Regions from separate parts of the Rhizobium sp. NZLR1 genome, predicted to be linked through region 1. Evidence: riboswitches for the same ligand, from Rfam matches in the RefSeq annotation. Region 1 holds a riboswitch; each other region holds the start of a gene.
What was found. Region 1 has a riboswitch for thiamine pyrophosphate ahead of J3O30_RS20815 (YkoF family thiamine/hydroxymethylpyrimidine-binding protein). Riboswitches for the same ligand answer to the same signal wherever they lie in the genome.
Positions count from the first base shown of each region.

Region 1 (9,695 bases):
CTGACCGGCCTGACGGTCGCCGAGCACTTCCGCGACCAGGGCCAGGACGTTCTGTTTTTCGTCGACAACATCTTCCGCTTCACCCAGGCAGGTTCCGAAGTGTCGGCTCTGCTCGGCCGCATCCCGTCGGCCGTCGGTTATCAGCCGACGCTTGCCACCGACATGGGCCAGATGCAGGAGCGCATCACTACGACGACAACCGGCTCGATCACTTCGGTCCAGGCCATCTACGTTCCGGCCGACGACTTGACCGACCCGGCGCCGGCAACCTCGTTCGCGCACCTTGACGCAACGACGGTTCTGTCGCGCTCGATCGCCGAAAAGGGCATCTACCCGGCCGTCGATCCGCTCGACTCGACCTCGCGCATGCTCGATCCGCTGGTCGTCGGCGAAGAGCATTACGACGTCGCCCGTAAGGTTCAGTCGACGCTGCAGCGTTACAAGGCGCTGCAGGACATCATCGCCATCCTTGGCATGGATGAACTGTCCGAAGAGGACAAGATCGCTGTTGCTCGCGCCCGCAAGATCGAGCGTTTCCTGTCGCAGCCGTTCTTCGTCGCCGAAGTCTTCACCGGCTCGCCGGGCAAGCTGGTTGCTCTTGAAGACACGATCAAGGGCTTCAAGGGCCTGGTCAACGGTGAATACGATCACCTGCCGGAAGCTGCCTTCTACATGGTCGGCTCGATGGAAGAAGCGATCGAAAAGGCCAAGAAGCTCGCAGCTGTTTGATGAGCGACGCGCTAGACGAGATATTCTGCTGCGACTCCCTGAAAGGGGTCGTGGCGGATCTTCCGGAGCCGGCAGCGCCGACCGTCTATCGCGCCGATAATGGTGTGCTGATGATGGTGGTGGGCCTTGTCCAGAGCGAAGAAGGCCTCGGTTATCTCGACCAAGCGATAATGCACTGCCCGTTTTGCGGGACCCAATTGCAAGATGCGAAAGCCATAGCCGAGAAGGTAAGTCACTGATGGCTGACAATTTCAACTTTGAGCTCGTTTCGCCGGAGCGTCTGCTGCTGTCGGAGATGGTGACTGAGGTCGTCATTCCCGCAACCGAGGGCGAGATGACTGTCATGGCGCACCACGCGCCGACAATGACGACGGTCAAGCCTGGTGTCGTAAGCGTCCGTTCGGCTTCCGGCAAGAAGCAGGATTACGTCGTATTCGGCGGTTTTGCCGATATCCTGCCGACCGGCTGCACATTGCTTGCCGAATCCGCTGTTCCGGTCGAGGAACTTCACAAGGACGAGTTGACCCGTCGCATCGAGGCCGCCCGCGCGGAACTCGAGAATACCGAGCTGCATGAGCACAAGTCGAAGCTCGAGCATTTCATCATGGAGCTGACGCATCTGAGCGGCGTCGTCCAGCAGGATTGATCGCAATCGACTGCAACGATCAAAGGCGGCTACAACAGCCGCCTTTTTTGTTGGTTCATACCTCGGAATGGTCAGGCAATGTCCATCGGCGGCTTCAAAGGAAGACGTAGCCGTCTCAGTAGCCGGTGCCGCCACGCAGCTCGATGACGAGCGTCTTCAAGAGAATCTTCAAGTCGAGCAGCAGGCTGAAATGCCTGACATAGTAGATATCGCAGGCGATGCGGGCGCGCGCTTGCAATGGCCGTGCCGTCGGGCCGCGCCAGCCGCGTGTCTGCGCCAGGCCGGTGATGCCCGGGCGCATGATGTGGCGTTGGTGGTAGTCCGGCACCAGCTCCTCGTAGAGCCTGCCGGCTGCGCGCATATTGACAGCATGGCAGCGCGGACCGACCAGCGACATCTCGCCCAACAGGACGTTGAAAAGCTGCGGCAGCTCGTCGATGTTGGTCCTGCGAAGCACCGCGCCGATAGCTGTCATCCGGCTGTCGCCCTTGACGGTCTGCTGAATGCCGCTCGGATCACAAGCGTCGGCGCGCATCGAGCGGAACTTGAACACCGTGATCTTCCGGCCGTGGAGCCCCCAGCGGATCTGGCGGAAAAATACCGGACCGCCATCGTCGAGTTTGATGAAGACAGCGATTGCCAGAAAAAACGGCGCCAGCACGATGAGGGCGCTGACCGAGGCGACGATATCGAACATCCGCTTCGTGCCCAGCCGCACGATCATCTTTCTTTCGACAAGGGAAAAGCTATCCGGCTGGCGAATGTTGGAGTTGGCGATAACCAGGGTCTTGGTTTTGTCCTGACGCTGAGACGGATCGAAGCGTGAATTCGTCTTCGAAGTAAAAGCATTCATAACGCAAGGTCCACAAGTTTAGATGCGATACTGAACTGAAGAGAGACAAATACATGCTCTCGTATCGTTTGTCATCGGTCTAAATAAGAAATTGCTAACCCGAATGAGACCAAAAATGGGAGTATTTCCTTTTAAAGATAATGCCAGTAGTTGAGCTTGCTGGAGAATTATACTTTAAAAGGAGTAGCCCGATTGGATTGGCGGGATGTCAGGCGATTGCCGACATCGATCGCAGGCTTTTCCAGCATATGATAGCTGAGACTTGCGACCAGAAGGACGAGCGCGGCTGCCAATCCACAAGACTGCAGCCAGCCGGTGACGACAATTTCCGACGAAACGCCGAATGAGCCCGGGTCGAGCCTTTGGATCGATATCAGGATGATTTCCTGCCAGATATAGATGCCGAATGAGATTTTCGCGATGTAGCGGACAGGCGCGTTGTCGAGCAGCCTGCCGAGGCGTTGCGAATGGCATAGCGAAACGAGCGCCGTTGCGATCGCCAGCGGAAAGACCGGGAAGCCATAGGGGATTTCGAGCCAGCCGTAAGCTTCGGCGGAGCCGCCGGGCGATATGACGAGACGGTAACCGGCAACAGCGAGGGCCAGCAGCGCTGCGGCATCGAACCAGGCGGAGGGCCTTCTTGGGAGCATGACTTCGACGCCGGCGGCAAGCGCGCCCAATGCGAAGATGGCGAAGAAGCCGATCGGATTATATCGCGGCATCCACTCCTTTGCCCCGCCTTGGAAGCCGTATTGCCAGCCGCGTCCGATATCGTCGAGCGGAAAGACGGTGAGGATGAGCACATGGGCCAAGAGTACAGCTGTGATGACGCAGAGCCAGGCAAAGCGGGCAAGCAACGGACGCTGCCTCAGGATGGGCAAACGAAATAGCAGGAAAAAGCAGAGAGGCAGGAGCACATAGCTGGTGACCTCGAAGGGAATGGACCAGAGCGGCCCGTCGGCTTCGACGGGAAAGAATGTGCGCCAATGCCACTGGCTCATGAACAGTAGCCCGGAGACATAGCGGAAGGCGAGCTCCGCCGTCAGCGGCAGAGCAAGCAGCGTCAGGCTGAGGGTGAAGCTGACGGTTGCGGCCACCCAGAAGCCCGGAGCGATGCGTGCCGCCCTGCGGATTGTGTAATGGCGGAGGCTGGGCATGGTGCTGCCGTCGTCGATCGCGCGCCAGAAGGGATGGGCAAGAAGAAAGCCGCTAAGCACGAAGAAGATGGCAACGCCGAAATTGCCGAAGCGGAGGATGTTTGCGGTGGGTCCCAGTTCGTCGGGAATTCTGCGCATATCCAGCCGGAGCGCGAGATGGTGGGCGAACACCAGCAGACAGGCTGCCGCGCGCAGAAAGTCCGCTCCGGCCAGTCTCTCCTGTTGGCGCATCTTGTCCCTCGCCTTACAGCGCCGCGCGCCTTTCAGACGCGTGGCACTGTAACACTTTGAATAACTGCATAATTTTTTCTTATATCGATTCCGATTTAAGAAATTATGCAGTGCCCAAGGGCTTTTCCGCGGAAAACCGCGATGGGCAAGGCGGGAATGGCTCAGGCCAGCAGTTCGTTGGTATAATAGGCGGAGAAGTCCGGCTTCTCCTTGAGTACGGCGCCATTCGCGTCGACCAGGATGCCGTTCGCGACCAGGAAGCCGCCGATGGCATCGGCCTTGGCCGGGTCGAGGGTGCCGATTACGCCGGCCTCGGACTTCAGGAAGTGTCCGTCGATCAATGCCTTCTGCGAAGCTTTCACCAGTTCCGTGTTCATCAGCGCGCCGTTGCTTCCTGATATCAGCAGCTCGCAGGCTTCGTCGGGATGATCGACGGAATAGGCATAACCCTTTCGCGTTGCCTGAATGAAAGCGCGGGCATTTTCCTGATTTGCCGAGAGATAGGCGTCGCTGGAGACGATGACCGTCGTCTGTTCGTCGGGAACGCCATAGTCGGCATAGTGGAAGCGGCCGATCTTGCGTTTTTCCAGCTCGGCGGCGATGCCTTCCCAGGTGTAGATCTCCAGTGTGAAATCGATCGAGCCATTGTCCAGCGCCTCGTAGGCGGAAGTGCCGAGCGTGACGGTCTTGACCTCGCCTTTGCCGCCATCGTTGCGGATCATCGCGGAGATCAAAGCGCTCTCCCAGGTTCCGCCGAAGCCGCCGTAGGTCTTGCCGTCGAGATCTCTAGGGCTTTTGATGTCGTCGCGTCCGCCCTTGTAGATAAGGCGCGCTGTTTCGGTCTGGACGACGCCGTAGACCATCTTCACGTCGCCGCCGGCGGCGCGCTGCATGAGGGCCTCGATCTCGCTGCTGATGCCGAAATCGGCGACGCCGTTCGACACCAGCGTTCCGGCGCTGGTGTCGGCATAGGGAAGGATCTCGACGTCGAGGCCGGCGGCGGTATAGAAGCCCCTCGCCTTGGCGACATAGATGCCGATATGGTTGGTGTTGGGTGTCCAATCGAGCGCCATGCGCACCTTTGCGGGCGCTGACTGGCCGAAGGCCGGGCGGCCGGCAAGGCTTGCGGCGATGGCGGCTAAGATCGTCTGGCGACGGGTGAGAAGCAGCATGGTGACCTCCTCAGGTCTCTAGAGCATGATGCCGAAAAGTGTGAGCGGTTTTCTCACGACATCATGCTCTAACTCTATAATGTAGAACAGGATTCAGATTTTAAGCCGACCGGCCTAAAATCATCCTGTTCGAGCGGATGAAGCAGTGTTTGCAGGATTTCGGTTTCGATCGCCTGGGCCGCCGGCGAGCCGAGATCGGCAAGGCTTCTCGGACGGGGCAGGGGAACGTGGAATTCGCGGATGATACGCGCCGGGCGGGCCGAAAGCACGTAGATCCGGTCGGAGAGGAACACGGCCTCGCGGACGTCGTGGGTGATCAGCAGCGCCGTCCAGCGGTGTTCGGTCCACATGCTCTGCAGCCATTCCTGGATCTGTGTGCGCGTCAGCGCGTCGAGCGCGCCGAACGGCTCGTCGAGCAGCAGCATGTCCTGGGTCTGGACGACAGTGCGCAGCAGGGCGGCGCGCTGGCGCATGCCGCCTGATAGTTCGGATGGATAATGGTGTTCAAAACCGGCAAGGCCGAAGCGCTCAAACAGTGGCGCCACAGTGGCGCGGGCAGCGCGGCGGCTCATGCCACGCACTTCGAGGCCAAGTGCCGCATTGTCGATGATCCGGCGCCAGGGCATCAGCGCATCGCGCTGCGGCATGAAGGCGAATGAATGCGGCGCCCGTTCCAGCGGCGCGTCCTTGAAAAGCACGGTGCCGGAATCGGGGCGAAGCGCCTGTGTCAGCAATCGGAGCACCGTCGACTTTCCTGAGCCGGACGGGCCGACGATCGAAACGAACTCGCCGTTTGCCACAGTGAGCGAAATATCGCCCAGCACCTTCATGCCGTCGAAGGACTTCGAGATGTTGCGCAGTTCGACCATCGTATCGCTCATCGCCGCGACTCCTGGGATCGTTGCCAGGGCATGACGAGGCGCTGGATCAATAGCGTCAGCCCGAAGAGGCAGAGTGTGAGCGCGGCGCTGATAACGACGGCGGCAAGCACGAGATCGGGGCGGAAATTGTTCTTGGCGTTGAGGATATAGATGCCGAGGCCGCGGGCGGCGCCGGCATATTCGGCAAAGATCGCGCCGACGACGGCATAGGTGATCGAGATCCTGAGGCCGGCGAAGAAATAGGGCAGCGCGGAGGGAAGCCGCGCCAGGCGGAAAATCCGCCAGCGGCTCGCCTTCATCGAGTTCAGCAATTCGGCGATGTCGCGGTCGGTCGATTGATAGCCCTGCAGCAGGGCGACCAACAGCGGAAAGAAGGTGACTAGCGCCACCAGCAGGATCTTCGGCAACAGGCCGAAACCGAACCAGAGGACGACAAGGGGCGCGATCGCCACCAGCGGCAGCGTCTGGCTGGCGATGAAAATCGGTAGCAATGCCCGGCGCATGAAAGACACGAAATCCATCAGGATCGAAGCGGCGAAGGCGAAGGCAAGCGACAGCGCGAAACCGCCGAGTGTCGCACCCAGCGTCGGCCAGGTGTTTGATATCAGCGCCTCACGGTTCAGCCAGCCCTGGATGACAATGCGCGAAGGCGCCGGCAGGATGGAAGGTTTGATGCCGGAAAGATCGACATAGAGTTCCCATGCCGCCAAAAACGCGCAGCCCGCGAGAAAGGCCGGTATGCCCCGGTAGAGAGCGGCGCGGAGCGCGGCAAGGCGCGAATCCGATGGTTGTGGCGATGTCATCAGCGTTCGATTTCAGGCTTTCGTCGGGCACTGCATAATTCCTTAAATCGGAATCGATTTAAGGGAAAATTATGCAGCAATTTAAAGTGTTACGGCGTCCCTTGCGCGTCTGCTAAGACGCGCGGCGCTGTATTGGCGGAGACCGTGATGTCGAGCGTCACGTGTCCCACCGGGTCGCCGAAGCGATAGAAGGCCTCATGAATGGTCGCGAAGACGGCGCCGGCATCTCCCCCCAGCCGGGTACAGAAATTCTTGGCGTGGTCGAAGGTGCCGGAGCGCTTCAAGAAATCGATGCAGCCATAGATCTCGTCCATATGGCTGCCGGTTCCCATGACGTAGAGCGAGAATTGCGCGGCTGCCGGCTGTCCGGTCTCCGTGGTGGTTTCAACGGCGGCAAGGGCTGATGTAATCCGGTCGGCAAGCGGCTCCGCCCGGCCGGCAGAGGGCTTGACGCCGCAGATGGCGTCGTCGGGCTCACCTGGGCAGCCGCGTGAGACCGCGGCGGACAGCACGCAATGCTCGCCGGTATTGGCGGCGACGACGAAAAGATCGCGCATGGCCGCGAAGAGGACATCAGGCGGGCCGACCAGCAGGGTGGAGATATCATCGGTCTCGATGCGAAGCCGGTCGCGATAGGGGTCGAACGCCTTGACGGCATCGAGAATGATGCCGACGAAATTGCCGGACATCGGATAGAGTGACACTTGTGCGCCTGAGAACATCTGAACCTCGCTCCGCTGGCATTACCCAGATCAGCTTTGAAGGGTCCAGAGGCTTGCGCCTCGCATCTCAGCCCCGGCGATACGGAGCTCCCCTGTTATTTCGGCGGAAACTATCATCGCGGTTTTCTTCCCGCAACCGCAAAATTGCAGACCCGTCCGCGTGGTCGGAATGAACCTGATATGACGGACAACACCCGGACCGAGGTCCTGCCCGGGTGTTCCCAGAGGTTCCGTACCTGCTGGGAACGGAACCGGAGCTTTCTGTCTCAGGCGGCGATATCGGCATAGGGACGATCGATACGGGCGGTGGCGAGCGCCCGTGTCCACCATTCCAGCCTTGCCATCATTCGGCCGAGCAAGCGCAGCGCGTCGTCGGGAGTGTCGAGCCTGCCTTCCGCGTCGAAGCGGTTCCATGGCGCAGCGAAGCTGACCGAATCGCGGATCGTGACGGCGTGGAGTTCGGCAAAGACGAGGCGCAGCTGCTCTACCGCGCGCAGGCCGCCGGAAATACCGCCATAGGAAACGAAGGCGACCGGCTTGCCCTGCCAAGGCTCGAAGAAGAAATCGATGACGAATTTCAGCGAGGCGGTGAAGCTGTGATTGTATTCCGGCGTGACGATGATGAACGCGTCCGCCATGCCGAGCCGCTCGGCGAGCCTGGCGATTTCGGGATGTGCCAATTCGCGGGTGGTCGGCAGCGCAAAATCCAGCGGGTCGATGATGTCGATATCGAATTGCGGGAAGCGGATGAGCTCCTCCGTCAGCCACTTGACCACCCGGTCGCAGATGCGGCCTTCCCTCGTGCTCCCGTAGATGACCGCCAGCCTGGTGGGTGTTTTCATGTGTCGCTCCTTGTTGCGATTGGACTTTACGATTGCAGGAGCAACAGGTATAAAACCTCAACTAATATTGAGGTCAATAGGCGATGGATACGATTCCTGCGACGCCGCTCGGCAGGCTCCTGACAGTCGGTGAAGTGGCGGAGCGCAGCGGCCTCGCCGTCTCGGCGCTGCATTTTTACGAGACCAAAGGGTTGATCTCGAGCATCCGCTCCCGCGGCAACCAGCGGCGCTATGGGCGCGATGTGCTTCGCCGTCTCGGCATCATCAAGGTGGCGCAGCGTGTCGGCATTCCGCTTTCGGAAATCCAGTCAGCGTTCGAGTCCCTGCCGCAGGGACGAACGCCGACCGTTGCCGACTGGCAGACGCTGTCGGCGCGCTGGAAGGATGATCTCGACGCGCGAATCAGGCGGCTCAGCCTGTTGCGCGACCGATTGACCGGCTGCATCGGTTGCGGCTGCCTGTCGATCGAAAGCTGTCCGCTGCGTAATCCCTGCGACCGGCTTGGCAAGGAAGGGCCGGGTGCGCGGCTTCTGGAGGCCGAAAACTAGTCCTGGTTTTCCCCGGAAAGATCGGTGCGCGCCTTTCTTTCGGTCGGTGCGCTCATATGTTAAGGGCGAGTGACGCAACCGGCGGCACTGTCCGCGAGGAGGACGGCTTCGTGTTTCATCCCAGATTGTTCGAAAATCGCAATGTCGTCGTGACCGGCGCCGGCCGCGGCATCGGCCTTGAAGTCGCCCGGCAGTTTCTGGACTGCGGCGCGAAGGTGATTGTCCATACCGGGCGCAAGCCGGGACGGGATCTGCCGGATTTCCTGCTGACCGCTGAATCGGAAAGACGGGCGCTGCTGCTGCACGCCGATTTCTCCGCCATCGGTGGGGCGGCGCAATTTGCCGACGATGTCCTCGCTTTCTTCGACAGGGTGCATGTGCTCGTTAACAATGCCGGCACCATGCTTGGCCGGTTTCCCGCTGCCACGCTGACCGACGCAGAATATGAGGCAGTCATACGGCTCAACCAGACTTCGGTGGTGGCGCTGACGCGGGCATTGCTGCCGGCATTGAAGGCGGCCGAGGGCGCTGCCGTCATCAACACTGTTTCGATTTCGGCGCTGACCGGCGGAAGCCCCGGCTCTTCGATATATTCGGCCTCGAAGGCCTTTGTTGCGACCTATTCCAAGGCGCTCGCCCGCGAGCTTGCCCCGGATGGCATCCGCGTCAACTGCGTCTCGCCGGGAACGATCGAGACGGATTTCCACGAGCGCTATTCCTCCAAAGAAAAGCTGGAGCAGACCCGGAAATCCATCCCCCTGCAGCGACTCGGCACGGCGGAGGATTGCGCTCCCGCCTATCTGTTCCTGGCAGCTCCCTCACTCTCGGGATACATCACCGGCCAGGTGATCGAGATCAATGGCGGACAGCTTATCTGCTGATTTACTTGGACCTTTTTTGGCATTTCATCACTATTGACCAATTCGCTTGTGCGAATATGCTATTGTACTGATCTACCTCACCGCCTCCTTCCGAGATATCGAATGCCGTTGCCTAAACCGGAGCCGGGTATGACCGGCCAGGAGTTGCATAAACTCGCTGGAAAAGCCCATGAAGCGAGCGACCTGCTGAAAGCTTTGGCGCATCACACCCGACTTCTGATCCTCTGCAT
Region 1 is NZ_CP071632.1:4,243,400-4,253,094, reverse strand. Features, by position in the region: gene atpD (F0F1 ATP synthase subunit beta) at 1-729, shown strand, start outside; gene J3O30_RS20850 (hypothetical protein) at 729-968, shown strand; gene J3O30_RS20845 (F0F1 ATP synthase subunit epsilon) at 968-1,375, shown strand; gene J3O30_RS20840 (sugar transferase) at 1,491-2,228, opposite strand; gene J3O30_RS20835 (acyltransferase) at 2,396-3,616, opposite strand; gene J3O30_RS20830 (ABC transporter substrate-binding protein) at 3,778-4,788, opposite strand; gene J3O30_RS20825 (ABC transporter ATP-binding protein) at 4,863-5,669, opposite strand; gene J3O30_RS20820 (ABC transporter permease) at 5,666-6,472, opposite strand; gene J3O30_RS20815 (YkoF family thiamine/hydroxymethylpyrimidine-binding protein) at 6,562-7,194, opposite strand; TPP riboswitch at 7,185-7,298, opposite strand; gene J3O30_RS20810 (NAD(P)H-dependent oxidoreductase) at 7,461-8,036, opposite strand; gene soxR (redox-sensitive transcriptional activator SoxR) at 8,120-8,584, shown strand; gene J3O30_RS20800 (SDR family oxidoreductase) at 8,695-9,465, shown strand; gene J3O30_RS20795 (metalloregulator ArsR/SmtB family transcription factor) at 9,568-9,695, shown strand, end outside.

Region 2 (9,695 bases), on a different replicon from region 1:
TCGCATCGGTATCGACAGGGTTGACGATGATTGCATCGACCTTGGAGGCGATGAAATTCTGGATCTGGCTCTGCTGCTTGGAAACGTCGTTTTGTGCGTCTTCGACCTGCAGCGTCACGCCGCTCAGTGTCTTTGCATAATCAGTCATGCCGTTGCGCAGAACGGTCAGGAAATTGTCGTCGAATTTCGCCATCGAGACGCCGACCGTTTCTGCGTGAGCGGCCGTCGACAGGACGAGCGCCATCGCGGTGCCCAGGATAAACTTTTTCATTTTCACTTCCTCCACAAAGCGGTGCCCGGCTGCACCCTCCTCACGCCGGGTTTTCAGCACGCTGGCCGAAAACAATTACCAGGGCCGCCAGAAAAAGGCCGAACATCTCCATAAGATATCAAGACCATCTCGATGCTGACGACTAGCCTCTCCTTCGCCGCTACGTTGACTCGCGCGAACCCCAAATTTTTTGGTGCCTGATTTGATGACTTAAGTGCGCAGTCTTCAACAGCGCCAATGTCGAGCGTCTTTCACAGATGGCACCACAATGGTGCAAAGCCGACACATGCCATATTGTCCAATCTCTTCGTCAGCTCTCGCGTGATCGAGAGGCAACATGACGCAGTTTTGATAAGCTTCTATCTATTTCACTTTGAGGTCCATTCATCGTTGTTTGTGAAGTCTCTCATTCTTGAAAGAATCGTCGTCGTGAATGAGAGAACCCCATCCGTCCCCGGATTTTTTCAGGAATATCGAACCCGATGGCAGGAGAGATTAACAAGAGCGGCGCCGCCGCAATGGACCGGGCAGTCGCTGAACTGGGCCGGTCGAGGCGGCAACTCTACACTCGCCCTCGCAGACCTCCTGGCTCCGGCGCAGACCTCTCCGGAGAGGTCGTTGGCGACGACATGTCATCTGCACTTGTCGATGCAATTTTATTTCATGACCATGTCGCTGGCCATAGATTGTGCAAATACACGAGGGGTAAAAACGATCATGGCCCGAATTCTCAACCGAATGCTGACGGCCGTACCCCTGCCATGGGGACCCTGTCAGCGTCAGCGTCCGACTCCTTGAATCGACGGTCGACTTCCGCGCGTTCCTCTCTGCGGCCGCGTTAAGCTCCGAGAAGAAGTGATGCATTGAGACAGCAAACTCTACAAATGCGATCGGCGACGACCGCGGGCGTTAGTGCACAGATCTGGAATTGAACGGATGGGGATCTTTGAAACGGCTGATCATGCCGAGGGTGCCTTGCGGCGGACGAATTTCGGGCGTGCGCAGTCAAGCATGCGATTGAGAACGGCGCAGCCGATGGCGCCTTCGGTCTGCTGACCAGGCCGCGACCTCGCCCGCAGACGCCGCCCGATGATGGACTTTTATCGCCCGATTGCCGTTTCGACCAGCGAGCGTTTGCGTAGCCGTTAGAGAGTTGCCATTTCACGCGGCCGCCAAAGACACGAAATGCGATATATATAGAAATATATCCAATAATATATTCCATACTCACGGGTTTCTCGCAATAGAGAGTAAGATATGCCAAATTGGAAACGATATACTTTGCAATATATCCGACGCATCTATTGCGTTGCTTGCCGTTTTCATCAAGTGTCCTGTTATGATGAGTTACGACAGTGCAACAGGAAGATTCTTTCCCATGAATGCTGAAATCTTGCCGGCGACGTCATCGTCGGGAGGCTTGCACAAGGAGCACGACGACATGGATCACCAAAAGAAATCAGACAAGCGCCTTGGCTACTCGCATCTGCGGTTGGCAACCATCGACGGCGTGTCGCTGCCTGGTCTACAATTGTCACTCGACCGGCAGGAGGGCTCTGCGTCGACGAAGAAGACCTTTTTCGAACAATTGCTCCTGGATTTTGCTTTCGGTTGCTACCTATTCTATCCGATCCAGCTGTATGAACATCCCGCAACGAGCGAGAGGACGACAAAGGCGCTAAACCGTTAAGTGAATTGGGAGAATTTGGACCGGCCGCCACGTTCCTCCTTTGAAATCCACGTCTATCGAGTTTCCATATTCCAGGATGGAAGCATCGGCTCAGTCGCCAACGCTTGCAAACTCCAACAACAGGTCGGCGAGCGGATGGAGGATATCATGGACGACCTTGATGCGACGCAAGCAAAGGACGGCTCGGGCACACAGGCTTCAACAGGTGTGAACCAGCACGGCAGGAACATCGGAAGATGGTATGAAAGTCTATCGGGAACCCGACCGTTAAACGGTACCCGCAAGGCGCAGTTCAAATCTTGCTGCTGGCATCAAATACGCTGACAACGCGCGCTCGCCTGCCAAAATCAAGGAAATTTGACGCGCAGGGTTCGCCCATCAAATTTACTGCAGAAAGGAACCGTTCTCCGTGTCATTTTGTTCTTCGAAACGCATTCGCATCGCCGCACTTGCAGCGACTGCCATCGTCCTGGGCACCCAGATCGCAATTGCGCAAGAACCGTCTATAGGGTCTCAGTGGCTGAACTCGCCGACATCTCGAGTGGAAGCGCTTGCGGTCCTTCAGACCTTGAATGCCAATCTCCTGAGTAACGCCAGTGCTACGTTGACCCTTGATCGCTGGTGCGCCGCGCACAAGCTCGCACCGGAAGGTTCTAAGATTGTAGCTCAGCGTGTGGGCGGGCAAGACAAGCCGGCCGATGAGCACATCCGTGAACTTCTGACCGTCGGACCCGGTGAGCTGATCGCTTATCGCCGCGTCCGCCTGGTCTGCGGCGACCGCGTCTTGTCGGAAGCCGACAATTGGTATGTACCCGCAAAATTAACTGCAGAGATGAATCAGGCTTTGAAGACCAGCGATATCGCGTTTGGCAGAGCCGTTCAGGCTCTTAATTTCACTCGCACAAACCTGTCTGCCAAGTTGCTCTGGTCCCCTCTATCCGAAGGCTGGGACATGGAGGGCTTAACAGCGCATGAAACAAGTTCCCTCAGCCTGCCGCCGTTCCTGCTCGAACATCGTGCCATACTGAAACTTCGAGACGGCACGCCGTTTAGCGCCTTGGTCGAAAGCTACACGGACAAAGTACTAGACTTTCCAGTTCCGCGCCTGCTTTCTCAATAGCGCTTCGGTACTCAGCATACTTGCTGAACTGCGCGGGATAAAAATCGACAGCCACTGCATGCGACAAAAGCGCCTGCCTTGCGGAAGCGTGCCGGTCGGGCGACTGACTTGTCGATTCGTTTGATCGCGGCGACCAAGCACGATAGCCTGAGTGTAACCTGACCCCAAGCCGTCGCAGATTGTCGCTTGACAGTCCCCTCGGCAAGCCTCTACCCTTTTTGGCATTCACCAGGGGGGTCCCGGCAAGGGGCTGAGATACTGCTATCGCGCGCAGTGACCCGTTGAACCTGATCCAGTTCATACTGGCGTAGGGACGGTGCAAGCGCTCGAGAGGTTTCGGATTCACGCGTGGAATCCGTGCCGGCGTCTTTCCATCATTCCGGCTGAGGACTGGGTCTCCAAACTCAAACTTGGAGCCTCAAACCATGAACATCGCCGCAAAGAATATCACCCCAACCGTCACCACCGGCCCCTTGCCGGCATCCAGGAAGATCTACAGTCGGGGGGACATCCATCCCGACATTTGCGTGCCGATGCGCGAAATCAGCCTGCATCCGACATCGGGCGAGCCGCCCGTTGTCGTCTACGACTCGTCCGGCCCCTATACGATCGAGGGCACCGAGATCCGTATCGAACAGGGGCTGCCCTCACTGCGACGTGACTGGGTTCTCGCCCGCGGCGACGTCGAGGCCTATAAGGGCCGCCATGTCCGTCCCGAAGACAACGGCTTTGCCAGCGGCGAAAGGCTGACGCCCGAATTCCCCGCGCTACGCCAGCCGCTGCGCGCAAAGGATGGCAGTGCAGTCACCCAGCTCTCTTATGCGCGCGCCGGCATCATCACGCCCGAGATGGAATTCATAGCCATCCGCGAAAACCTCGGCCGCAAGGCGCAGGCGGACGCCATAGTCCGCGACGGCGAAAGTTTCGGCGCCCACATTCCCGACCATGTGACGGCGGAATTCGTCCGGCAGGAAGTGGCGGCGGGTCGGGCGATCATCCCCGCCAACATCAACCATCCGGAAGCCGAACCGATGATCATCGGCCGCAATTTTCTGGTGAAGATCAACGCCAATATCGGCAACTCCGCCGTCACCTCATCGATGGCGGAGGAGGTTGAGAAGATGGTCTGGGCGGCCCGCTGGGGCGCCGATACCGTCATGGATCTCTCCACCGGCCGCAACATCCACAACATCCGCGAATGGATCATCCGCAATTCGCCCGTGCCGATCGGTACCGTGCCGCTCTATCAGGCGCTGGAGAAGGTCGATGGCATTGCCGAGAACCTGACCTGGGAGGTGTATCGCGACACGCTGATCGAACAGGCCGAACAGGGCGTCGATTATTTCACCATCCATGCCGGCGTGCGGCTTCACTACATCCCGCTCACCGTCAACCGGGTGACCGGCATTGTCTCGCGCGGCGGTTCGATCATGGCGAAGTGGTGTCTCCGTCATCACCGCGAAAGCTTCCTCTACGAGCATTTCGAGGAGATCTGCGACATCTGCCGCGCCTATGACGTCTCCTTCTCGCTCGGCGATGGCCTGCGCCCCGGCTCGATCGCTGACGCGAATGATGCGGCGCAGTTCGCCGAACTGGAAACACTGGGAGAACTGACCAAGGTCGCCTGGGCGAAAGACTGCCAGGTGATGATCGAAGGCCCCGGCCATGTGCCGATGCACAAGATCAAGGAGAACATGGACAAGCAGCTCGAAGTCTGCGGCAAGGCGCCTTTCTACACGCTCGGGCCGCTGACGACCGATATCGCGCCGGGTTACGATCACATCACCTCTGGGATAGGCGCAGCGATGATCGGCTGGTTCGGCACGGCGATGCTCTGCTACGTCACGCCCAAGGAGCATCTGGGGCTTCCCGACCGCAACGACGTGAAGGTAGGCGTCATCACCTACAAGATAGCGGCTCACGCCGCCGATCTCGCCAAGGGGCATCCGGCGGCACAGCTGCGCGATGACGCGCTCTCGCGTGCCCGTTTCGAATTCCGCTGGGAGGATCAGTTCAACCTCTCGCTGGACCCCGAAACCGCCCGCAGCTTCCACGACGAGACGCTGCCGAAGGAGGCGCACAAGGTCGCGCATTTCTGCTCCATGTGCGGACCGAAATTCTGCTCGATGCGCATCTCGCACGATATCCGCGCCGAAGCGCAGAAGGAGGGACTGGAGGCGATGGCGGCACGTTATCGCGAGGGCGGCGGCCTCTATATGCCGGTAGAAACCCTGCAGCAAACGAGCGAATGAGATGCGTGTTCTTGTCAAAGGGGCCGGCGTTGCCGGCCTGACGGTGGCGCATGAACTGCGCGCTCGAGATGCCGAGGTCACTGTGCTCGATCCATATGACGGTTTCCTGCGTGCTGCTTCGTGGCTCGCGGGCGGAATGTTGGCGCCCTGGTGCGAGCGGGAGAGTGCTGATGTTGCGGTACTCATGCGCGGTCTCACCGCCGCCGACAAATGGGAGGCAATTGTGCCGGGAGAGGTGCGACGAAACGGAACGCTCGTGGTCGCCTCGGCTCGCGATCTTGGTGAACTGCGACGCTTTGCCTGCCGCACGACGGGTTATGAATGGCTGGAAGAGCCGGCGATCGCGGCGCTGGAACCCTCCCTTGCCGGGCGGTTCCGGCACGGGCTGTTCTTTCGCCGCGAAGCCCATCTCGATCCCCGGCGAGTTTTGACTCTGCTGCGCACCAAGCTGACGGTTCAGGGGGTCACCTTCGTGGGCGAGAGCTCGCATGAGGAGAGCTTCGACAGTGTCGTCGATTGCACGGGCGCTGCGCAGATCGGCGAGGCCAAGGAGTTACGCGGCGTCCGCGGCGAAATGCTTTACCTTAAAAGCTTTGACGTGGATCTCTCCCGGCCGGTCCGCCTGCTCCATCCGCGTTTCCCCGTCTACATCGTCCCGCGTGGAGACGGTCTGTTCATGGTCGGCGCGACGATGATCGAGACGGAATTCGACGGGCCTATTGTCGCCCGTTCACTGATGGAACTGCTCAACGCTGCATACACGCTATTTCCGGCCTTTGCCGATGCAACCATAATCGAAACGGGTGTCGGAATCCGCCCAGCCTTTCCGGACAATCTTCCACGTGCAAGCCATCAGGGAAAGGTGATCTCGCTCAACGGCCTCTACCGTCACGGCTTTCTGCTCGCGCCAGCCATGGCGGCCGAGGCGGCTGAACTTGTCTTCAACCAACATACCACGGGAAGGAATGCCTCATGAAAGTGATCGTTAATGGCGAGGCCCAGGATGTCGCGGCTGAGACGCTGTCGGAGCTTTTAGTCCTGATGGAATACGAGGGTGACTGGCTGGCGACAGCCGTCAACGGTGAGCTGGTCCATCGCGAAGACCGGTTCAATCGTTCGCTCAACGACAATGACAGGATCGAAATCCTGTCGCCGATGCAAGGAGGCTGACGGATGCTGACGCTTTATGGATCCGAAATAAACTCCCGTCTGCTGCTCGGCACAGCGCGATACCCCTCTCCTGCCGTCCTCTCCGAGGCTGTCAGGCAATCGGCGACGGAAATAGTCACCGTCTCGCTTCGTCGTGAGATGTCTGGCGGCCGCACTGGGGGCGCCTTCTTCGAGATGATCCGCGCACTCGGCGTTCGTATCCTTCCCAACACTGCAGGTTGCCACAGCGTCGGGGAAGCGGTGCTGACCGCAAGGATGGCACGCGAGCTATTCGCCACCGACTGGATCAAGCTCGAGGTCATCGGCAACCATGATACGCTACAGCCGGATGTCTTCGGCCTCGTCGAGGCGGCTCGCATTCTCGTCAACGAAGGTTTCGAAGTCTTCCCGTACACGACCGACGATCTGGTCGTGGCCGAACGACTGCTGGAGGCCGGCTGCAAGGTGCTGATGCCTTGGTGCGCTCCGATCGGCAGTGCCGCCGGGCCGCTCAATCCGACAGCGCTCAGAGCAATGCGGGCCCATTTCCCTGACGTGTCGCTGATCGTCGATGCCGGCATCGGTCGGCCGTCGCACGCAACGGCAGTCATGGAGCTCGGTTTCGATGCGGTTCTGCTCAACACCGCCGTTGCCGGCGCCGGAGATCCCGCGGCGATGGCAGCCGCCTTTGCCGCGGCAATCGCCGCCGGCAAGCAGGCCTTTGACGCTGGCGTGCTGGAGCCGCGCGACATGGCCGTCCCCTCCACGCCGGTGATCGGAAAGGCGGTGTTCACATGAAGCTCGATCCGTTCTACCTGATCGTCGACAGCGCCGAGTGGATTGCCCGGCTGGTGCCGCTTGGCGTCAAGCTGGTGCAGTTGCGCATCAAGGATCGTCCGGAGACTGAACTACGCGCCGAGATCCGTCGCGCAGTTGCAGTCTGCGCTAAACATCAATCTCAGCTGGTCGTCAACGACCACTGGCGGCTTGCGATCGAGGAAGGTTGCGGCTTCGTACACCTCGGCCAGGAGGATCTTGCGACAGCGGACCTCGACGCGATCCGAGCGAGTGGCCTGAAACTCGGCCTCTCAACGCACGACGAACGCGAGCTGGAAACCGCACTGGCAGCGAGGCCTGATTATATCGCACTCGGTCCGGTCTACACGACGATCCTCAAGCAGATGAAATGGGCGCCGCAAGGGCTGACGCGGCTGAGCGAATGGAAATCGCGCATCGGCGACCTGCCTCTGGTCGCCATCGGCGGGTTGAATGTCGAACGGATCGAAGACGCCCTTGCTCACGGGGCGGATAGCGTCGCGGTCGTGACCGACATCATGCGGCATGAAAATCCGGAACTGAGAACAAAGCAATGGATCGTCGCGACAGCGCAGGCGAGAATCCGCAATCTTCAATAGGTCCTCAGGAAGCCATTGGCAATGGATTGTAAATCAGCAGATCGCCACGGAAATGGCACCATCAAAAAAGTCGGAGTTTGAACAATATGGACACCGAAAGCTCACCGGTCTTCAAAGGATATGAACTTCTGACCCATCAACCGCTGGCAAGGCTTACCTCTAGCCCATTCGCGATCGTGCCATGAAACAGTGACGACAAAGAATTTAGGCAATCGGTCTTCCAAGCCTTGCTCGTAAAAGCACATGGATCTAATGAGGCGCGTCAGTGATCCTAGGGAGTTTAGAATGCAAGTTTTGGTACGTGATAATAACGTTGAGCAAGCGCTCCGTTTTTTGAAAAAGAAGTTGCAGCGCGAGGGCGTTTTCCGGGAGGCTCGACTTCGGGAGCGTTTTGAAAAGCCGTCCGAAAAACGTGCTCGTGAGAAGGCCGAGGGTATCAGGCGCGTCCGTAAACTCGCTCGCAAAAAGCTTGAGCGGGAAAGCGGTATTTCGGCCCCAAAGAAGGCGAGAGCTTCTGGTCGCTAGTGGGGATCGAGTGACGGATGTTTCGTCTGTCGAGGGTATGACGGCCGAGGGCGTACGTTATCGACCGTGATCCGGCCTCCACCCAATGCCCGCTCGCTTGGCGGCTCCGCGCCAATACGGCTATCTGCGCACAGCGTTAAGTTTACGGTGCCCGCCGATCGCATTCCACGACCGCCCCTCCCCTCGGCAGATCAGACATGCTGTCCGCCGTTGATGTGGATTTCGGCGCCATTGATGTACGAGGAGGCGTCACTGCATAAAAAGTATATTGTTTCTGCCACTTCGCGGGGCGTTCCAAGCCGAGCCATCGGGACTTCTTGCTCGACCAATGCGTTGGTGCCCGGCGACAGGATTGAGGTTTCGATTTCGCCCGGAGCGATCGCGTTTGCACGCACACCACGCGGGCCGAACTCATGGGCGAGCTCGCGGGTCAAGGAAGCGAGGCCGGCTTTTGACGCCGCATACGCAACGCCGGCAAAAGGATGAACGCGTGAGCCCGCGATCGAAGTCACATTGACAATGAGACCCTTGGCCGCCTCAAGCTCCGGCAGGAGCGCCCGCGCGAGCAGCGCCGTCGAGATCAGATTGACGTTCAGCACTTTCGTCCAGGTTTCAGCATCGGTTCCGACAACGCCCAGCCTTGATCCGCCCGGGCCTTTGGGCGAAATGCCGGCATTGTTGACCAGTGCGTGAAGCTTCCCATCAGGAAGACGCTCCCTAACCGCTGCGACAAGCCGGCCGATCTGAGAGAGATCTGCAAGATCAGCCTGGATATGACTCTCCCTTGCAGTCGGCCATGCGCATTCCTCTGAAAATGGCTGACGCGACACTGTGAGGATGCGCCAGCCTTTCTCCTGAAAGAGCTTTACCGTTGCGTGGCCAATCCCGCGGCTTGCGCCTGTCAACAGCATGTATCCGGTTGCCATAAGACCCTCATACATCTAGATGTATCATGCCTCATAAATGAGAAAGCGTTTGGCGCAAGATGTACGTTTGCCTACGCTCAAATATTATCGCATCGACGTCCACACAGACGTCATTCAGCAGCAGCTACACTCACATGCGCAAGGATGACTCGTCCACCCTGATCGATGTCCATGATTGCCCGCGCCGCCCCCTCCCCCGATATCCAGTCTCATTACTTGCGTACGAGCGCTGGGTGATCAACCGGCACCCAGCGGCCATCTTGGTCGTGTGAGATGCTCGCGTAGCTTTGTTCTGGTGTCCATTCCGGCGTCTCGGCAAACTGGAAAAAAGAGCTCAGATCCGAGTG
Region 2 is NZ_CP071635.1:48,521-58,215, reverse strand. Features, by position in the region: gene J3O30_RS29265 (sugar ABC transporter substrate-binding protein) at 1-271, opposite strand, end outside; partial or broken gene J3O30_RS29260 (IS5/IS1182 family transposase) at 1,231-1,442, opposite strand; gene J3O30_RS29255 (hypothetical protein) at 1,650-1,961, shown strand; gene J3O30_RS29250 (hypothetical protein) at 2,371-3,081, shown strand; TPP riboswitch at 3,302-3,413, shown strand; gene thiC (phosphomethylpyrimidine synthase ThiC) at 3,507-5,333, shown strand; gene thiO (glycine oxidase ThiO) at 5,335-6,309, shown strand; gene thiS (sulfur carrier protein ThiS) at 6,306-6,503, shown strand; gene J3O30_RS29230 (thiazole synthase) at 6,507-7,280, shown strand; gene J3O30_RS29225 (thiamine phosphate synthase) at 7,277-7,897, shown strand; gene rpsU (30S ribosomal protein S21) at 8,183-8,422, shown strand; gene J3O30_RS29215 (SDR family oxidoreductase) at 8,614-9,348, opposite strand; gene J3O30_RS33470 (hypothetical protein) at 9,561-9,695, opposite strand, start outside.
Region 2: it holds a riboswitch for thiamine pyrophosphate, as region 1 does, so the genes downstream of both, thiC (phosphomethylpyrimidine synthase ThiC) here and J3O30_RS20815 (YkoF family thiamine/hydroxymethylpyrimidine-binding protein) in region 1, are expected to answer to the same signal.

Region 3 (9,695 bases), on a different replicon from region 1:
ATGCGGCAGAAAAGAAGACCGGCACCGGCCACGAAGGGCCGGCGCCGACGGCGATGTTTACTTCTTGATCGAAGCGTTCCAGAAATACGGCCATGGGGCCGGATCGACACCTTCGAGCTTGACCGATTTCGCCGAGACGGCGTTGAAATCGCCGATCTTCATAAAGGGCGCATCTGTATAGATAGCCTTCTGGACATCGGCCCAGAGCGCGACGCGCTTCTTCGGGTCGACCTCGGCGGTGAAGGCATCGACGGCGGCCTTGCGGGCCGGCGTATCCCACCAGCCGGGCGAGCTGGTCGAAAGCGAGCCGATCAGGGCCGGCTCCGGCAGGAACGGGCTGTGGGTGATGTAGACATCCCAGAGCTTCGGATCGGTGCGGCGCTGGGTCAGCGTCGCCCAGTCCACCACCTGCATATCGACGGTGAAGCCGGCAAGCTTCAGATATTCTGCGGCGACCTGCGCCATCTTATAGTGGAATTCGTACTGCCGGCTGGTCAGGATGCGGATCGGCTCGCCATTATAACCGGCCTTCTTGGCAGCAGCGGCCGCCCCTTCCGGATCCGCGAGATTATAGGCGCCTTCGACGCCGGCATCGGTCGACCAGGAAAAGGACTTCGGATAGATGGCGCCGTCGAGCGCATAGAAATCCTTGCTGCCGAAAGCGGCGGCGAGCATGTCTTCCATGCTGAGCGCCTGGCGGATCGCCTTGCGGACCTCGACATTCCCAGCAACACCTTCCTTCGTGTTGAAGACGAAGACCGGATAGCCGAAGGGCTTCAACATGACCGGCTGCGAGGCAGTCGACGCCTTCACCTTGTCGTAGGATTCGACGGCGATCGAATCGACATAATCATACTGGCCGGAGACGGCGGCTTCGACACGGGTGTTCGGATCGGGCACCGGCACGAAGCGGATTTCATCGAGATATTGATGGCGGGCGCCGCCATAGCCATTGCTGTCGCCGTCACGGGACTTGTAGCCATCGAAGCGGACGAGCTGGATATACTGGTCGGCCTTGCGCTCCTTCAGCATATAGGGACCGGTGCCGATGAACTCCTTCATCGGCTCGTCCTGTTTTTCCGAGGGAATGATGATCGCCGCCGAATTATTGAAGGCAAGCAGCGAAGTCAGCGGCGCATAGGGCTGCTTCAGCGTGATTGTGACGGTCGAAGGATCGACAGCAGTGATCTTGTCGATGAAGCCCGACACCTGCTTGCCGCGCGAGGCGATCTTCATCCAGCGGGTCAGCGAGGCGACCACATCGTCCGAGGTCATGTCGCTATTGTCGTGGAACTTGATGCCGGTCCTGAGCTTGATCGTATAAGTTTTGCCATCGGCGCTGATCTCAGGCAGGCTTTCGGCCAGCAGCGGCGTGACGTTCCAGCTCTTGTCGAAAGTGTAGAGCGTTTCGAAAATATGCTGGGTGACAATGCCGACGAGATCGGCCGTCGACGACATCGGATCAAGCGTCGGCGGCTCGCCGATCGTCGCGACATTGATGACGCCGCCCTTTTCCTGGGCAAGCAGGGTCGAGGGCAGGGCGACAAGCGCGGTGCCAAGGAGAAATGCGACAAGTGTTTTCATGTGAGGGCTCCCGGTCAAGTTCCACAATTATGTAATCAATCTTTTTGTAACAGAATAAGAGCTGGATTGATCCTGTCAAGCGTGGGTGACCGATTATGCCTCTGCCGGGATACCAGAACGCGAGAAAACACAATCTTCGGCTGCGCCCTGCACGAAGGCTGCGCATTATGCCAAGCACACGGATGGTCAGGCTTCAGCGGAACGGGAGAAAAGAATGAACATCAATTTCAAGGGCGGAAAATGGCTGAACGAACCGGCCAGCTGGCACGCCGACGACACCGCCCTCACCCTGACGACCGATGAAAAAACCGATTTCTGGCGGGAAACCCATTACGGCTTCACCCGCGACAGCGGCCATTTCCTCGCCTTTCCCACGGCAGAGAGCTTCACCGCCCAGATCCGCATCCAGGGCGAATTCCGCACCCTCTACGACCAGGCTGGCCTGATGGTGCGCCTCGACGGGAAACGCTGGGTAAAAACAGGCGTGGAATTCACCGACGGCGAAGCTTTCCTCAGCACCGTCGTCACCGACGGCAGGTCCGACTGGTCGGTGTCACAACCCTTCAAGGGACTCGAAGATTTCCACATCCGCGTCACCCTCGCCAACGGCGCCCTGCGCATCCAGACCTCTTGCGACGGGAGCCGCTGGCCGCTGCTGCGGCTAGCGCCCTTCCCGGCCGCCGACGGTTACGAGGTCGGGCCGATGGCCTGCACGCCGGAGCGCAGCGGGTTGACGGTGCGCTTTTCGGAGTTCTCGATCGGGTTGGCGATTGCGACGGATCTTCATGATTTGAGTTAGACGCTATTATAAGATTCTCTGCGGACACGATCTGGGGTGATCCACGAATGTTGGCCGTTCTATTCGTTGCCCCTGCTGTAAATGCCACACAAATAGGACTGTCATTTTCGAGATGACATCCGCCTCATTCTCTGCGAAAAAGAGCGCGATGAGAGACAGGGGCGCCCGTCGACAGACGGGCTGAGAAGCACCCTTCGAACCTGAACCGGATAATGCCGGCGGAGGGAGTCGCTCGGGGTCGCGGCACTGCCGTACGAATGACCCCGTGCCCGCCCCCGCCTGAAAGGGGCCACATGCAGACCAGGACCACACCAGGAGCCATGCTGAAGGCGATGCGCGAAAAGCCGCCGCTCGTTCAGTGCATCACCAATTACGTCGCCATGAACATTGCCGCAAATGTTCTGCTGGCCGCCGGCGCCTCGCCCGCCATGGTGCATGCCGCAGAGGAAGCCGGCGAATTCGCCGACATCGCCAATGCGCTGACGGTCAACATCGGCACGCTGTCGCCGCAATGGATCGACGGCATGCAGGCGGCGGCGAAGGCAGCGACCTCAGCCGGCAAACCCTGGGTGCTCGATCCGGTCGCCCATTATGCCACGGCTTTCCGCCGCGATGCGGTCGCCGGTCTGCTGGCGCTCAAGCCCACGATCATCCGTGGCAATGCCTCCGAGATCATCGCGCTCGCCGGCGGCGAGAGCCGCGGCCAGGGCGTCGACAGCCGCGATCCGGTTGAACAGGCGGAAGGTTCGGCGCGATGGCTCGCCGAGCGCCAGCAGGCGGTCGTCGCCGTCACCGGTGCAGTCGATTTCGTCACCGATGGGGAGCGGGCGGTGCGGATCACAGGCGGATCGGCCTTGATGCCGCAGGTCACCGCCCTCGGCTGCTCGCTCACCTGCCTCGTCGGCGCCTTTGCCGCCACAGTGCCCGAGGATATGTTCGGGGCGACGGTCGCAGCCCTTGCAACCTTCGCCATCGCCGGCGAAGAGGCAGCACTCGGTGCGGCCGGTCCCGGCTCCTTCGCCTGGCGCTTCCTCGATGCGCTGAACGCGCTTGACGCCGAAACGCTCGATGCCAGGGCCAGGATATGGGCCGCATGAAGACCTTCGATCTTTCGCTCTATCTCGTCCTCGACCCCGATCTCTGCGCCGGGATCGGCATGGTCGAGACCGCCCGCCTTGCCGTTGCCGGCGGTGCGACAATGGTGCAACTGCGCGACAAACATGCCGGCACGACCGGGATGATCGAGACCGGACGCGCGTTGAAACAGGCGCTTGATGGCACCGGCGCCCTGCTCATCGTCAACGACGATGTCGAGGCGGCTATCGCCATCGGCGCCGACGGCCTGCATATCGGCCAGGAAGACATGGATGCGGCGAGAGCGCGCAAGATGATCGGCCCCGGAATGATCCTCGGCCTGTCGGTCGAGACCGAGGCGCTCGCCGCTGCCGTCGATCCCAGCCTCGTCGATTATACCGGCGTCGGCCCGGTGTTTGCGACGCCGACCAAGGCCGACCACAAGCAGCCGATCGGCTTTGAGGGCCTGGCAAGGCTGGTGGCGGCTTCGCCGGTGCCGTCGGTTGCGATCGGCGGCCTGAAGGCAGAGCATGTGGCCGAAGTCTTTGACGCGGGCGCCAAGGGGCTTGCCGTCGTCTCCGCCATCTGCGGCACGCCGGACCCTGAAGCCGCCGCTCGCCGCATCGCCGGAGAAATCCGAAAGGCCCGCGCATGATCCGCAACGTCCTCTCTATCGCCGGCTCCGATCCCTCGGGCGGCGCCGGCATCCAGGCCGATCTCAAGGCCTTTTCCGCTCGCGGCGTCTACGGCATGGCGGTACTGACCGCGCTGACGGCGCAGAACACTCAAGGTGTCACCGGGGTGCATCTGGTGCCGCCGCAATTCGTCGCCGACCAGATCAACGCCGTCTTTGCCGATGTGCGCGTCGATGCCGTCAAGATCGGCATGATCGCCAATGCCGGCATCGCCGATGCCGTCGCCAACGCGCTTGTTGCCGCACTGGCCGACCGGCGCAGCATCCCCATCGTCATCGACCCCGTCATGATCGCCAAGGGCGGCGCCGCCCTGCTGGCACCCGAAGCGGTCGACGTGCTGACCAGCCGGCTGCTGCCGCTGGCGACACTTCTGACCCCGAACCTGCCGGAGGCCGCCGCCCTGCTGCACCAGCCGGTGGCGACAAACCGGTCTCACATGGCGGCGCAGGCCGAGCAGCTGCGCGCGCTCGGCCCGGCGGCCGTGCTGGTCAAGGGCGGTCATCTCGACAGCGACGACAGCCCCGACGTGCTTGCCACAGCCGACGGCCTGCACTGGTTCGAAGCCAGACGCGAGCCGACCAAGAACACCCACGGCACCGGCTGCACGCTGTCGAGCGCGCTGGCGGCAGAGCTTGCCAAGGGCGCCTCGGTGTCTGAGGCCGTCGCCATCGCCAAGGATTACCTCGCCGGCGCGGTCGCGGCATCAGGAAGCCTCACCGTCGGCTCCGGCCACGGCCCGGTGCAGCATTTTCATGCGCTCTGGAGAGTCGAGGGATAAGCGCGCACATCGACGCACGCTTCCATCGAAACGGCTCGGGCTCGCGCCCCGAGCCGTTTTTGCGTTCGGCAACTACCTTGCTTTGAAAGCAGGAGCGTAACGGCGAGCAGCGTTGCGACCCATCTGAAAAATCCCTGTTGACAAGCCCAGCCAGATCGCCAAATCTATGTCATTAAAAGGGGATATATTCCGTAATAGAGGAATATCAGGAGGAGTGACGGGTGCCAGACCTGCTTGTGAGCTTATACTCCACACAGCTTGCCGATCTGAAGCGGAAAGCCGACGATGTCAGCGTTTCCATCCGCCCGGCCCTTCCCCCGGAATTGCATCTCGTCGTCAACTGGGTTCGCGAAAACTTCAGCGAAAACTGGGCGAGCGAAGTTGCAATCGCCTTCGCGCGTCAGCCTGTTGCCTGCCTGATCGCCGTCGACGGCGGCAAGCTCAAGGGCTTTGCCTGCTATGACACGACGGCGCGCGGCTTCTTCGGCCCGACCGGCGTCGACCGCCAAGCGCGCGGCAAGGGCATCGGGCTCGCCCTTTTTTCCGCCTGCCTTCAGGCGATGAAGACGCTCGGTCACGCCTATGCCTTCATCGGCGATGCCGGCCCGGTCGATTTCTACGCCGGGACCGCCGGCGCCATCGTCATCCCCGCCCCCGACAAGGGCATTTACGAAGGCATGCTGAGAAGCATGCCGAAATGACCATCTGATCCCGGAGTTACAGAATTGTCCTCGACCCCGCTCGCCCTTTTCGTCGGCCTTCCGAATCCCGCGATTTCGGATGATGAATTCGCCCTCTTCCGCGAGACCAATCCGCTCGGCCTCTTCGTCGGCCGGCGCAACCAGCGCGAGCCGGAACAGACCAGGCGCCTGATCGAACGCTTTCGGCAAGCCGTCGGCCGCGACGATGCGCCTGTCTTCACCGACCAGGAAGGCGGCCGCGTCCAGCATCTCGATGCCGGGCCTTGGCCGCTTTTCCGCAGCTTCGGCCAGTTTGCCGAACTTGCCCGCCGCGATTTCGATCTCGGCAAAAAAGCACTGCGCCTTTCCTCCCAGGCCATGGGCGCGATGATGACGGAACTCGGTCTTTCCAGCGGCTGCTCGCCCGTTCTCGATCTCGTCTTCGAGACGACGAGCGCGGTCATCGGCGCCCGCTCTTTCGGCCCGGATCCCGATGTCATCGCCGCCCTCGGCCGCGAGGTGGTCAATGGCCTGCTCGAGACCGGCAACATGCCTGTGATCAAGCACATTCCCGGCCATGGCCGTGCGACGCTTGACTCCCACAAGGAGCGCCCGGTGGTCGACGCCTCCCGCGCGACGCTCACTGCGACCGATTTCAAGCCCTTCGTCGCGCTGAAGGATACGCCCTGGGCGATGGTCGCCCATGTCGTCTACTCGGCCTATGACGCGGAGCTGCCGGCCTCCGTCTCACCTGTCATGCACGACGTCATCCGCAACGACATCGGCTATGACGGCGTGCTGATTTCCGACTGCATCTTCATGGAGTCGCTCGCCGGCACCCTGCCGGAACGCGTCAGGCAGGTGCTCGACGCCGGCTTCGACATCGCCCTCCACAGCCATGGCGACATTGCCGAAAGCGAGGCCGCCGCCAAGGCCGCCCGGCCGCTGACGGACGCCGCGCTGCAACGGATCGCCGCCGGCAAGGGCCGCCTCGGCAATCTCAAGGTCGACGTCCGCGCCGCCCATGCTGAAGTCGAAGACATGTTTGCAAGCGCGCTGGTCTCCTGACCGGCGCATCTCTCATCGTATAAAAAAGGGGAATAAGACATGAAAAAATATCTTCTTGCCGCCGCTGCGCTGACGCTGCTTTCGGGCTCTGCCCTGGCGCAGACGATCCTGACGGTAAATATCGAACCGGCGACGACCTGGGTTCGCAACTTCAATCCGTTCAACCAGACCTCGTCGCGCCAGTCGACGCTCGATTTCATCTACGAGCCGCTGGTTATCTTCAATCGCTTCGACAGCAACAAACCGGTTTATCGCCTGGCCGAAAGCTTCAAGCTCTCCGACAATCTGAAGAGCATCGATTTCAAGCTGCGTCCGAACCTGAAATGGTCGGACGGTAAGCCGCTGACCGCAGCCGACGTCAAGTTCACCTATGATTATCTAAAGAAATTCCCGGCGCTCGACTTCGTCAGCATCTGGACCTTCATCACCGACGTGCAAGCCGTCGACGGCCAGACGGTGCGCTTCACGCTCGCCAATCCGAGCTCGCTCGCCGCCGAGCAGATCTCGCAACTGCCGATCGTTCCCGAATATGTCTGGAAGGACGTCGCCGATCCGGTCACTTTCGCCAACGAGACGCCGGTCGGCAGCGGCCCGCTGACTGAGGTGCCGCGCTTCACCGGCCAGACTTACGACCAGTGCCGCAATCCGAATTACTGGGACAACGCGCATCTGAAGGTCGATTGCATGCGCTTCCCGCAGCTTGCCGACAACAACCAGATGCTGACGGCGACGGCCGACGGCACGCTCGACTGGGGCGTCTCCTTCATTCCCGATATCGACAATGTCTACGTCTCCAAGGACCCGGCGCATTTCCACTACTGGTATTCGCCGAGCAGCATGGTCGCCTTCCTGTTCAACCTGGACACGGCGAACGAGAACAACAAGAAGGCCTTCAACGATCTGAAGTTCCGTCGTGCCGTCTCGATGGCACTCGACCGCAAGACGATGATCGATGTCGCCGGCTACGGCTATCCGACGCTGAACGAAGACCCCGGCCTGATGGGCGAGCTTTACAAGAGCTGGGCGGATCCATCGGTCAAGGCCGACTTCGGCAAGTTCGCGACTTATGACGCCGATGCCGCCAAGGCGCTGCTCGACGAAGCGGGCTATAAGGACAAGGACGGCGACGGCCTCCGCGACAATCCCGATGGCAGCAAGATCTCCTTCTCGATCATCGTCCCGAGCGCCTGGACCGACTGGATCGACACCGTCAACCTCGCCGTCGAAGGCATGCAGGCAGTCGGCATCGACGCCAAGATCGAAACGCCTGAAGAAGCCGTCTGGACCGGCAACCTCATCAACGGCACCTTCGATGCGGCGATCAACAGCTTGCCGGCATCGGCCTCGCCCTATTATCCCTACAAGCGCGCCTTCAGCGCTTCGGACAAGGGCAAGACCCGCTTCACCGCGCAGCGCTGGTTCAATCCTGATGTCGAGAAGCTCGTCACCGAGTTCACCCAGACCGCCGATCTTGCCGAGCAGAAGGATGCGATGAACAAGGCGCAGCGCATCGTCGCCGAAAATATGCCCGTCATTCCGGTGTTCAACAATCCGAACTGGTATCAGTACAACACCAAGCGTTTCACAGGCTGGTCGACCAAGGAAAACCCCTTCGTCAATCCGTCGATCTCGCGGACCAACCCGGCACGCCTGCTCAACCTCTTGGCCCTCGAACCCGTCAAGTAAGCATCATCATCCCGGGAGCGGCGTCAGAGCATGATGCCGAAAACTGTAAGCGGTTTTCGGATGCTCATCTAGACGCGCCGCTCCCGTCACGACGGAGTTCCCATGGCTTTCCTGCTTCGCCGCCTCGTCTTTTACATGGCAGCCTTCATCGCGGCAGCGACGATCAATTTCTTCCTGCCGCGGCTGATGCCGGGCGATCCGGTGCAGATCATGTTCTCCAGCGCCGGCACCGAATTGCCACCGGAAAGCCTGCAGGCGCTGAAGCTCACCTTCGGCTTCGTCGACGGCCCGCTCTGGCAACAGTATCTCACCTATCTCGGCAGCATCTTCACCGGCGATCTCGGCCGCTCGATCAAGTATTTCCCGCTGCCGGTCACATCGGTGCTCGGCCATGCTCTCATCTGGACCGTCGGCCTGATGGGCACAGCGACGATCATCAGTTTTGCACTTGGCACCCTGCTCGGCATCGCCGCCGCCTGGCGCCGCGGCAGCAGGTTCGACGTTATCGTCTCCGTCGGCGCGATTTTCGCGACCTCGGTGCCGGCCGTCGTCACCTCGCTGATCGTGCTCTTCATTTTCGGCTTCACGCTCGGCTGGTTTCCGAACGGCTACGCCGCCGATCCATCGCTCGATCCAGCCTTCAGCCTGCAATATCTCGGCAGCGTCGCCTATCACGGCATCCTGCCGATGGTGACGCTCTGCACGGTGCTGATCGGCGGCTTCACCGTCACCATGCGCAACAACATGATCAACCTGCTCGGTGAGGACTATATCGTTATGGCCCGCGCCAAGGGACTTTCCGACCGACATGTGATGCTCTGGTACGCCGCCCGCAACGCCCTGCTGCCGACCGTCTCCAGTCTCGCCATCGCCATCGGCACCATCCTCGGCGGCTCGCTGGTGACGGAGGTCGTCTATAACTATCCCGGCCTCGGCAACATTCTCTACCAGGCGATCCTCGCCCGCGATTACCCTGTCATCCAGGGCCAGCTCCTCATCATGACTGCGACCATGCTGATTGCCAATTTCATCGTCGACGTCAGCTATATGCTGCTTGACCCGCGGCTGAAGGGAGCGTGAGATGATGACCCTACTTCGAAACCGCAAGGCGCTCACCGGCCTCGTCATCATCGCCGTCATCATCATCATCGCGATCGCCGCACCGCTGCTGACGCAATATGATCCCGCCGCCCGCACCGGGCGGCCGCACCAGCCGCCGTCGCTCGACCATATCCTCGGCACCACCCGCATCGGCCAGGATGTCTTTGCCCGGCTGATTTACGGCGCCCGCACCTCGCTTGCCGTCGGCTTCGGCGCCGGCCTGCTGATCA
Region 3 is NZ_CP071634.1:264,268-273,962, reverse strand. Features, by position in the region: gene J3O30_RS27925 (ABC transporter substrate-binding protein) at 58-1,584, opposite strand; gene J3O30_RS27920 (DUF1349 domain-containing protein) at 1,799-2,383, shown strand; TPP riboswitch at 2,531-2,627, shown strand; gene thiM (hydroxyethylthiazole kinase) at 2,677-3,480, shown strand; gene thiE (thiamine phosphate synthase) at 3,477-4,112, shown strand; gene thiD (bifunctional hydroxymethylpyrimidine kinase/phosphomethylpyrimidine kinase) at 4,109-4,930, shown strand; gene J3O30_RS27900 (GNAT family N-acetyltransferase) at 5,152-5,631, shown strand; gene J3O30_RS27895 (glycoside hydrolase family 3 N-terminal domain-containing protein) at 5,656-6,678, shown strand; gene J3O30_RS27890 (ABC transporter substrate-binding protein) at 6,718-8,364, shown strand; gene J3O30_RS27885 (ABC transporter permease) at 8,467-9,444, shown strand; gene J3O30_RS27880 (ABC transporter permease) at 9,446-9,695, shown strand, end outside.
Region 3: it holds a riboswitch for thiamine pyrophosphate, as region 1 does, so the genes downstream of both, thiM (hydroxyethylthiazole kinase) here and J3O30_RS20815 (YkoF family thiamine/hydroxymethylpyrimidine-binding protein) in region 1, are expected to answer to the same signal.